DNA from 3 places in the Faecalimicrobium sp. JNUCC 81 genome. Region 2 is predicted to be linked to each of the others. Evidence: riboswitches for the same ligand, from Rfam matches in the RefSeq annotation. Region 2 holds a riboswitch; each other region holds the start of a gene.

Region 1 (2,279 bases), 900 kb from region 2:
TATATTTTCTTTAGATAAAGTTTTTAGTTTTTTAATTATTTCCATCTCACTCTTTGAATTTTCTAAGTGTAATTTTCTATTTAGTTTTAATTCATCTGGTATATCATCAAATAAGTTGTCTATAGATTTTACCCCTATCTCATTTAGCATTTTTGATTTGTCATCTTCTGTAAGTGGTATATATTTAAACATAATTTACCCCCATAATAATTTTAATATCAATTTAAATAATCTTAATACTTCTCTTTATGCATGAGTTAATGTTGGTTTAATATAAAATTTTTTATTTATAATTTTTGCTTTTGCTTTCTTATTTCTAATTATTATATTTATTTCTTTTCCTATTTCAGCGTAATTAAAATCTATAAGAGCTAATCCTATACATTTATTTAAGGTTGGTGATTTATATCCAGTTGTAACATATCCTATTATTTTATCTTCAATACTAACTTCATAACCATGTCTTGCTATGTTTTTTCCTATTATTTCAAAACCTACAAGCTTTCTTTCTAATCCATTTTCTTTTTGTTTTGCTAATTCTTCTTTTCCTATAAAATTATCTTTATTTAATTTAACAAAAAATGAAAGTCCTGCTTCAATCGGTGTAATTTTATCACTTAATTCATTTCCGTAAAGAGGTAAGCATGCTTCAAATCTTAGAGTATCTCTACATCCAAGTCCACAAGGTTTTATGTTATTTTTTTCACCTATTTCTAATAGTTTTACCCAAACGCTTTCTACATCTTCATTTTTACAATATATTTCAAACCCATCTTCCCCTGTGTATCCAGTTCTTGATATTAAAGCATTAACTCCATTAACATTTATATTATTTCTAAAGTGAAATGGTTTAATTTCGTCTAAGTTTTCATTACATATTTCTTGAAGTATTTCTTGAGATAAAGGTCCTTGAATTGCAATTTCTGAAACTTTATTAGATATGTTTATAATGTCTACATTGTAACATTTTTTGTTATCGTTCATCCAATTAAAATCTTTTTCTATATTACTTGCATTTATAACTAAATAATAGTAATTTTCATTAAATTTATAAACTAATAAATCGTCAACTACTCCTCCATGAGGATAACACATAAAGGTATACATGGCTTGATTATTTTCTAATTTACAAACATCATTTGTTACTAAATTTTGAATATATTCTTTTGCATCCTCTCCTTTAATTTCAACTTCTCCCATGTGTGACACATCAAATATACCTGAATGGTTTCTTACAGCTTCATGTTCTTTTTTTAATCCTTCATATTCTATTGGCATAAACCATCCTGCAAAATCTACCATCTTTGCCCCTAAAGATTCATGCTGACCTGCTAAATGCGTTTTCTTTAAATTTTCCATACTTTAAATCTCCCTTTAAAATATAAATTACTTCAACATAAAAAAGGATATAGGTATATTAAGTAATATTCCTATATCCTCTGTTTCTTGTACCTGAAAGTTTTAATACTCGGTATTATTGCTTCTTCGGTGCCTTATATTTAATATAAGGTCTTTCCAGAGATCCATCGGTTAACGATATCTTTGCCTGAAAGTTTCTTTGAAAAATTGGAAGTTTTCCAAATTGCTTCTTCGGCTCTTTAATCAAAAAGTATCTCTCGTTAACGTCACTTGGCAAGTATTTTATTTTATATTTCAATTGTAGTAGTATGCTTTACTAGTGTCAACAAATATAAATAGTTATTTTTGATTTTTATATTTTATCTAAATAATCTCCATATCCTTCTTCATCCATTTTATCTAGAGGAATGAATTTAAGTGATGCAGAGTTTATACAGTATCTAAGACCACCTAATTCTTTTGGTCCATCATCAAATACATGACCTAAATGAGAATCCGATTTATTACTTCTTACCTCTACCCTATACATTCCGTGAGAAAAATCAAATTTTTCATCTATAAATTTATCATCAACAGGTTTTGAAAAACTTGGCCATCCACAACCCGAATCGAATTTATCTTTAGATGAAAATAGCACTTCTCCGCTTATAATATCTACATATATTCCTTTTTCATTATTATCATAGTACTCATTTTGAAATGGTGGTTCTGTTTTATCATTTTGTGTTACTTCAAATTGGATAGGAGTTAAAATTTTTTTTAAATCATTCTTATTATATTTACTCTCAGACCAATTGTTCTTTATAAAGTCATATCTTCCAGAACCTTTATAGTACATATCATAATGAAGCGGATTTTTTTTATAATAATTTTGATGATAATCCTCAGCCTCATAAAATGCACTGGCTGGAACTATTTGA
Region 2 (2,279 bases):
TATATAGTTCCAGTTGCTAGTGATTTGTATAAAAGACAAGCCAATAGATTAAATATAGAAAAGTTAACATATGTTGATGAAAACTTTGAATTCTTAAGTGGAAATGCAACACCTAAAGGAAGTTCAGAATATATTATTGAAAATGGTAAAAAGATGTATTCTGAGTTATCTAAAGAAACAAAAGAATTTTTTGATTTTATGTTAGAAAATGAGCTTATGGATTTAGTAACTAAGAAATCTAAGGCAGCAGGTGGATATTGTACATATATACCAGATTATAAAGCACCATTTATATTTTCAAACTTTAATCAAACTGCGGATGATATAGATGTATTAACACATGAAGCGGGACATGCATTCCAGCTATATATGTCAACTTGGATAGATATGCCTGAAATAAATTTCCCAACCTATGAAAGTTGTGAAATTCATTCTATGAGTATGGAGTTTATAACATGGCCGTGGATGGAACTTTTCTTTAAAGAAGATACGAAAAAGTATAAATTTACTCATTTATCAGCCGCTATTAAATTTATACCATATGGAATAGTAGTAGATGAATTCCAGCACTATATTTATGAAAATCCAAATATGACTAAGGAAGAAAGAAAAAAAACTTGGAGAATGTTAGAAAAGAAATATCTTCCTCATAAAGACTATGAAGGATGTAAGTTTTTAGAAAATGGTGGATGGTGGTTTAAACAAGGCCATATATTTAAAAATCCTTTTTATTATATAGACTACACATTAGCTCAAATTTGCTCTTTACAGTTCTGGAAGAAAATGAGTGAAGATAAAGATAAAGGATGGCAAGACTACTTAGATATATGCAAGGTAGGTGGAACTAAATCATTCTTAGAAATTGTTGATATAGGAAATTTAAAATCTCCATTTGAAGATGGATGTGTTGAAAGTGTTATATTAAGTATTAAAAAATGGTTAGAAGAAGTAGATGATAGTAAGTTATAAAATAACTTTTGTCAACTTTAAAATATAGATTTAAAAATCATATAATTTTTTTAAAAAAATATGTTGAAAATCAAATAGAAAGATTATATACTTAGCTTAGATAGTATAGATATTATTAATAAAGAAAATAGAAAATTAAATATCCGAATGAAGGACATGGGAGACAACTTTTAAAGTGACCGAAGGGACAAACTTAATTTATTAACCCAATAAAATTAAGTGAAATTCTCAGGTGAAAATACTGTGTCTAGACGGAACTCTGAAGATTATATTAACAGAGAAAACGAATTGGGAATTTGTTTTCTCTGTTTTTTGTTGTAAAATAAATACGAAATATTGAAAGCGAGAGGGAGACATGGTAATAATAACTAATAACCCAATTGTTAAACAAGAGATTAAAGATAAAGAAATTTTACAAAAAGATATTACCTATATAGGAATACTAAAAGAATGCAGAGATTTAATACATAAGGGATATAAACTTTTATCTCATCCACTTTATGGAAGTGTAAAACCTAATGAAACACCATATCGAAGTATCATTATGAAAAAAGGAAAAAATCTAGATACAAATTCACTAATGTTAATAGAAGAAGCAATTTTGACTTCAAGTAAATTTCAAAACAATAAAAATACTCCAAATTGGACAGAAAAAGTTATAGATGATTTTAGAGTTATAGACTTTGATATCCTAAACAATACCTTACAAAGAATTTAATATATAAGTTACATATCATATTATTTTTAATAAACAGTATAGTATTATATAAAATAATATTGACAGACAAAGAGATATTCCTAAAGGTATTTTTTTAGCAAGTCCATTGTTTAAATGCAGTTTTTTAATATAAAAGGGGGTAGTTAAATGGAAAATTTATATGACTTAATTATAATAGGTTCAGGTCCAGCAGGTCTTTCTTCGGGTCTGTATGGAGCTAGAGCAAAGCTTAAGACACTTATAATAGAAAAATCAAAAACAGGTGGACAAATAGTTACAACACATGATGTAGCAAACTATCCAGGATCTATAGAAGATGCAAGTGGGCCAAAGTTAATAGCTAGAATGGTTGAACAATGCAAAAGCTTTGGGGCTGAAATGGTTAAAGACAATATAATTGAGGCTAGTATAGATGGAAAAATAAAAGTAGTAAAAGGTGAAAAAGGAGAATACAAAGGAAAAGCTCTTATAATAGCAACTGGTGCGACTCCAAAAAAATTAGGAGCACCAGGTGAAAAAGAACTTACTGGAAAAGGTGTATCTTATTGTGCAACATGTGATGGAGATTTCTTTACTGATTTAGAAGTATTTG
Region 3 (2,279 bases), 400 kb from region 2:
GATTCTTATTATATACTATTTGAAGTTAGATCTAAAAATCTAAGATCTCAACCTAATGAAATATCTTTTCCAGGTGGTAAAATAGAACTAGGTGAAGATCCTTATAATACGGCAATTCGTGAGACTTGCGAAGAACTAGGAACATTTAGTGATAATATTAAGATTATATCTGAACTTGACTTACTTGTAACACCGATGAATCTTATAGTTCATCCTTATTTAGGTTATATAAAGGATATTAGAGACTTAAATATAAATAAAGATGAAGTTGATCATATTTTTTTAGTACCTCTTGCTTATTTACTAGAAAATAAACCAACTTATTTTGATAACGAGATACAAATTATTCCTCATGATAATTTTCCTTATGATATAATACCAAACAAAAGAGATTATAAATTTGCTGTAGGCAAATATGATGTTTTCTTTTATAAATATAATAACTATGTAATTTGGGGAATAACCGCAAAAATATTAGAAAACTTCTTAAATTTAATAACTTCTTAAAGAAGTTATTTTTATTTTTACAAAACAAAAGACACTAGATTTAATAGTTATATCCATCAAACCTAATGCCTTTTACCAAAGCTTTTACTTTTAGTAAGCTTTTCCTCTCTTTGACTTTTATTAAATAGAACTTACAAATTAGTATATAAATCACCTATTGGTAATTGATTACAAAACTAAAAGTAATATATTAAAATGAGGTTGTTTTAATATATTTAATCTATTTAATATGATATCTCATTGATATCTCATCATCTATACCCCCAATAGATACTAGTAAAAGATTAGGTATTATCCTAGCTTTTATCTAGTAAGTATAGATACATAATTAACTTTCATTAACTATGTAATAATATATTAACCAATTGTTAAATTTAAATTCATTTTATTTTTATTTTTTATAAAAAATTTATTATTTGAATTAAAGTTACTTTTCATAAATATTTAACATTATATATATTTTTTAAATTTTAGTTGACATTTACTAATTATATATATATCATAAATATTAAATAATGCTATAACAAATCAATACCCGATTGAAGCTTTATAGAAGAGTTGTCAAAATGGCACACCGAAGGAGTTGCACTCTCAGGTACTTTTCCTTATAAAAGTAGGACTGTAAAGCTTAGGGAACTCTGGAGAGACCTATTATAGGCGCCGAAGGGGCAAGGCAATAACGCTCAATCTCTCAGGCAAAAGGACAGGGATAACATATTTTTTATTAATGTGCTTATTGTGCTTTAATTTAAAGTATCCTAGTGTATATCCAGAGCTAAATCTTTTAGATTTAGCTTTTTTTATTACACATATTTCGTTAATCACTTTATTAACTACCTGTCAATTAAAACTCTATTGATTTTAGGGCATAAAAAATAAGGAGTGTTTTTTATGAATTTAATTGATGTCTTTAACAAAATCGACTCTTTTATATGGGGTCCACCATTACTAGTTCTTTTAGTTGGTACTGGTATATTATTTACTTTTAAACTTGGTTTCTTACAAATAAGAAAGTTACCTCAGTCTTTAAGACTTATATTTAAGGCTGAAAATAGTGGTACTGGTGATATTTCAAGCTTCGGTGCTTTATGTACCGCACTTGCTGCTACAGTAGGAACAGGAAACATCGTTGGTGTAGCAACTGCTATAAAAGCAGGTGGTCCTGGTGCTTTATTTTGGATGTGGCTTGCTGCCTTCTTTGGAATGGCTACAAAATATGCAGAAGGTCTTCTTGCTATAAAGTACAGAGTAAAGGACTCAAACGGAAATATCTCAGGTGGTCCAATGTATTATATCGTAAATGGAATGGGCGAAAAATATAAACCTCTAGCTATATTTTTCTCTGTAAGTGGTATATTAGTTGCTTTACTTGGAATAGGAACTTTTACACAAGTTAATTCTATAACAGATTCTATAAACGGAAGTTTTGGTGTAGATCCTAAAATTACAGGTGTTATTATCGCAGTGCTTGTTGCGTTTGTAATATTTGGAGGATTACAAAGCATTTCTAATGTAGCAACTAAAATCGTACCTTTTATGGCTACTGTGTATATATTAATATGTTCTTTAATAATTATAACTTTCTTTAATAAAGTACCAGAAACATTTGTATTAATAATAAAAAGTGCATTTACTCCAACAGCTGCTTTTGGTGGATTTTTAGGTGCTACTGTATCAATGGCAATTAGAAATGGTATCGCTCGTGGAGTGTTTTCAAATGAATCTGGACTTGGTAGTGCTCCAATAGCTGCTGCTGCTGCAAAGACTGAATG

The links. Region 2 has a riboswitch for glycine ahead of JNUCC81_RS14025 (GrdX family protein). Riboswitches for the same ligand answer to the same signal wherever they lie in the genome.
Region 1: linked by a shared signal. The riboswitch ahead of gcvT (glycine cleavage system aminomethyltransferase GcvT) and the one ahead of JNUCC81_RS14025 (GrdX family protein) in region 2 are both predicted to bind glycine.
Region 3: linked by a shared signal. The riboswitch ahead of JNUCC81_RS11995 (alanine/glycine:cation symporter family protein) and the one ahead of JNUCC81_RS14025 (GrdX family protein) in region 2 are both predicted to bind glycine.

The regions. Positions count from the first base shown of each region.
Region 1 is NZ_CM132203.1:1,896,402-1,898,680, forward strand. Features, by position in the region: gene gcvPA (aminomethyl-transferring glycine dehydrogenase subunit GcvPA) at 1-192, opposite strand, end outside; gene gcvT (glycine cleavage system aminomethyltransferase GcvT) at 247-1,359, opposite strand; glycine riboswitch at 1,525-1,629, opposite strand; gene msrA (peptide-methionine (S)-S-oxide reductase MsrA) at 1,712-2,279, opposite strand, start outside.
Region 2 is NZ_CM132203.1:2,796,198-2,798,476, reverse strand. Features, by position in the region: gene JNUCC81_RS14030 (M3 family oligoendopeptidase) at 1-969, shown strand, start outside; glycine riboswitch at 1,117-1,223, shown strand; gene JNUCC81_RS14025 (GrdX family protein) at 1,325-1,687, shown strand; gene trxB (thioredoxin-disulfide reductase) at 1,835-2,279, shown strand, end outside.
Region 3 is NZ_CM132203.1:2,395,495-2,397,773, forward strand. Features, by position in the region: gene JNUCC81_RS11990 (NUDIX hydrolase) at 1-507, shown strand, start outside; glycine riboswitch at 1,136-1,224, shown strand; gene JNUCC81_RS11995 (alanine/glycine:cation symporter family protein) at 1,399-2,279, shown strand, end outside.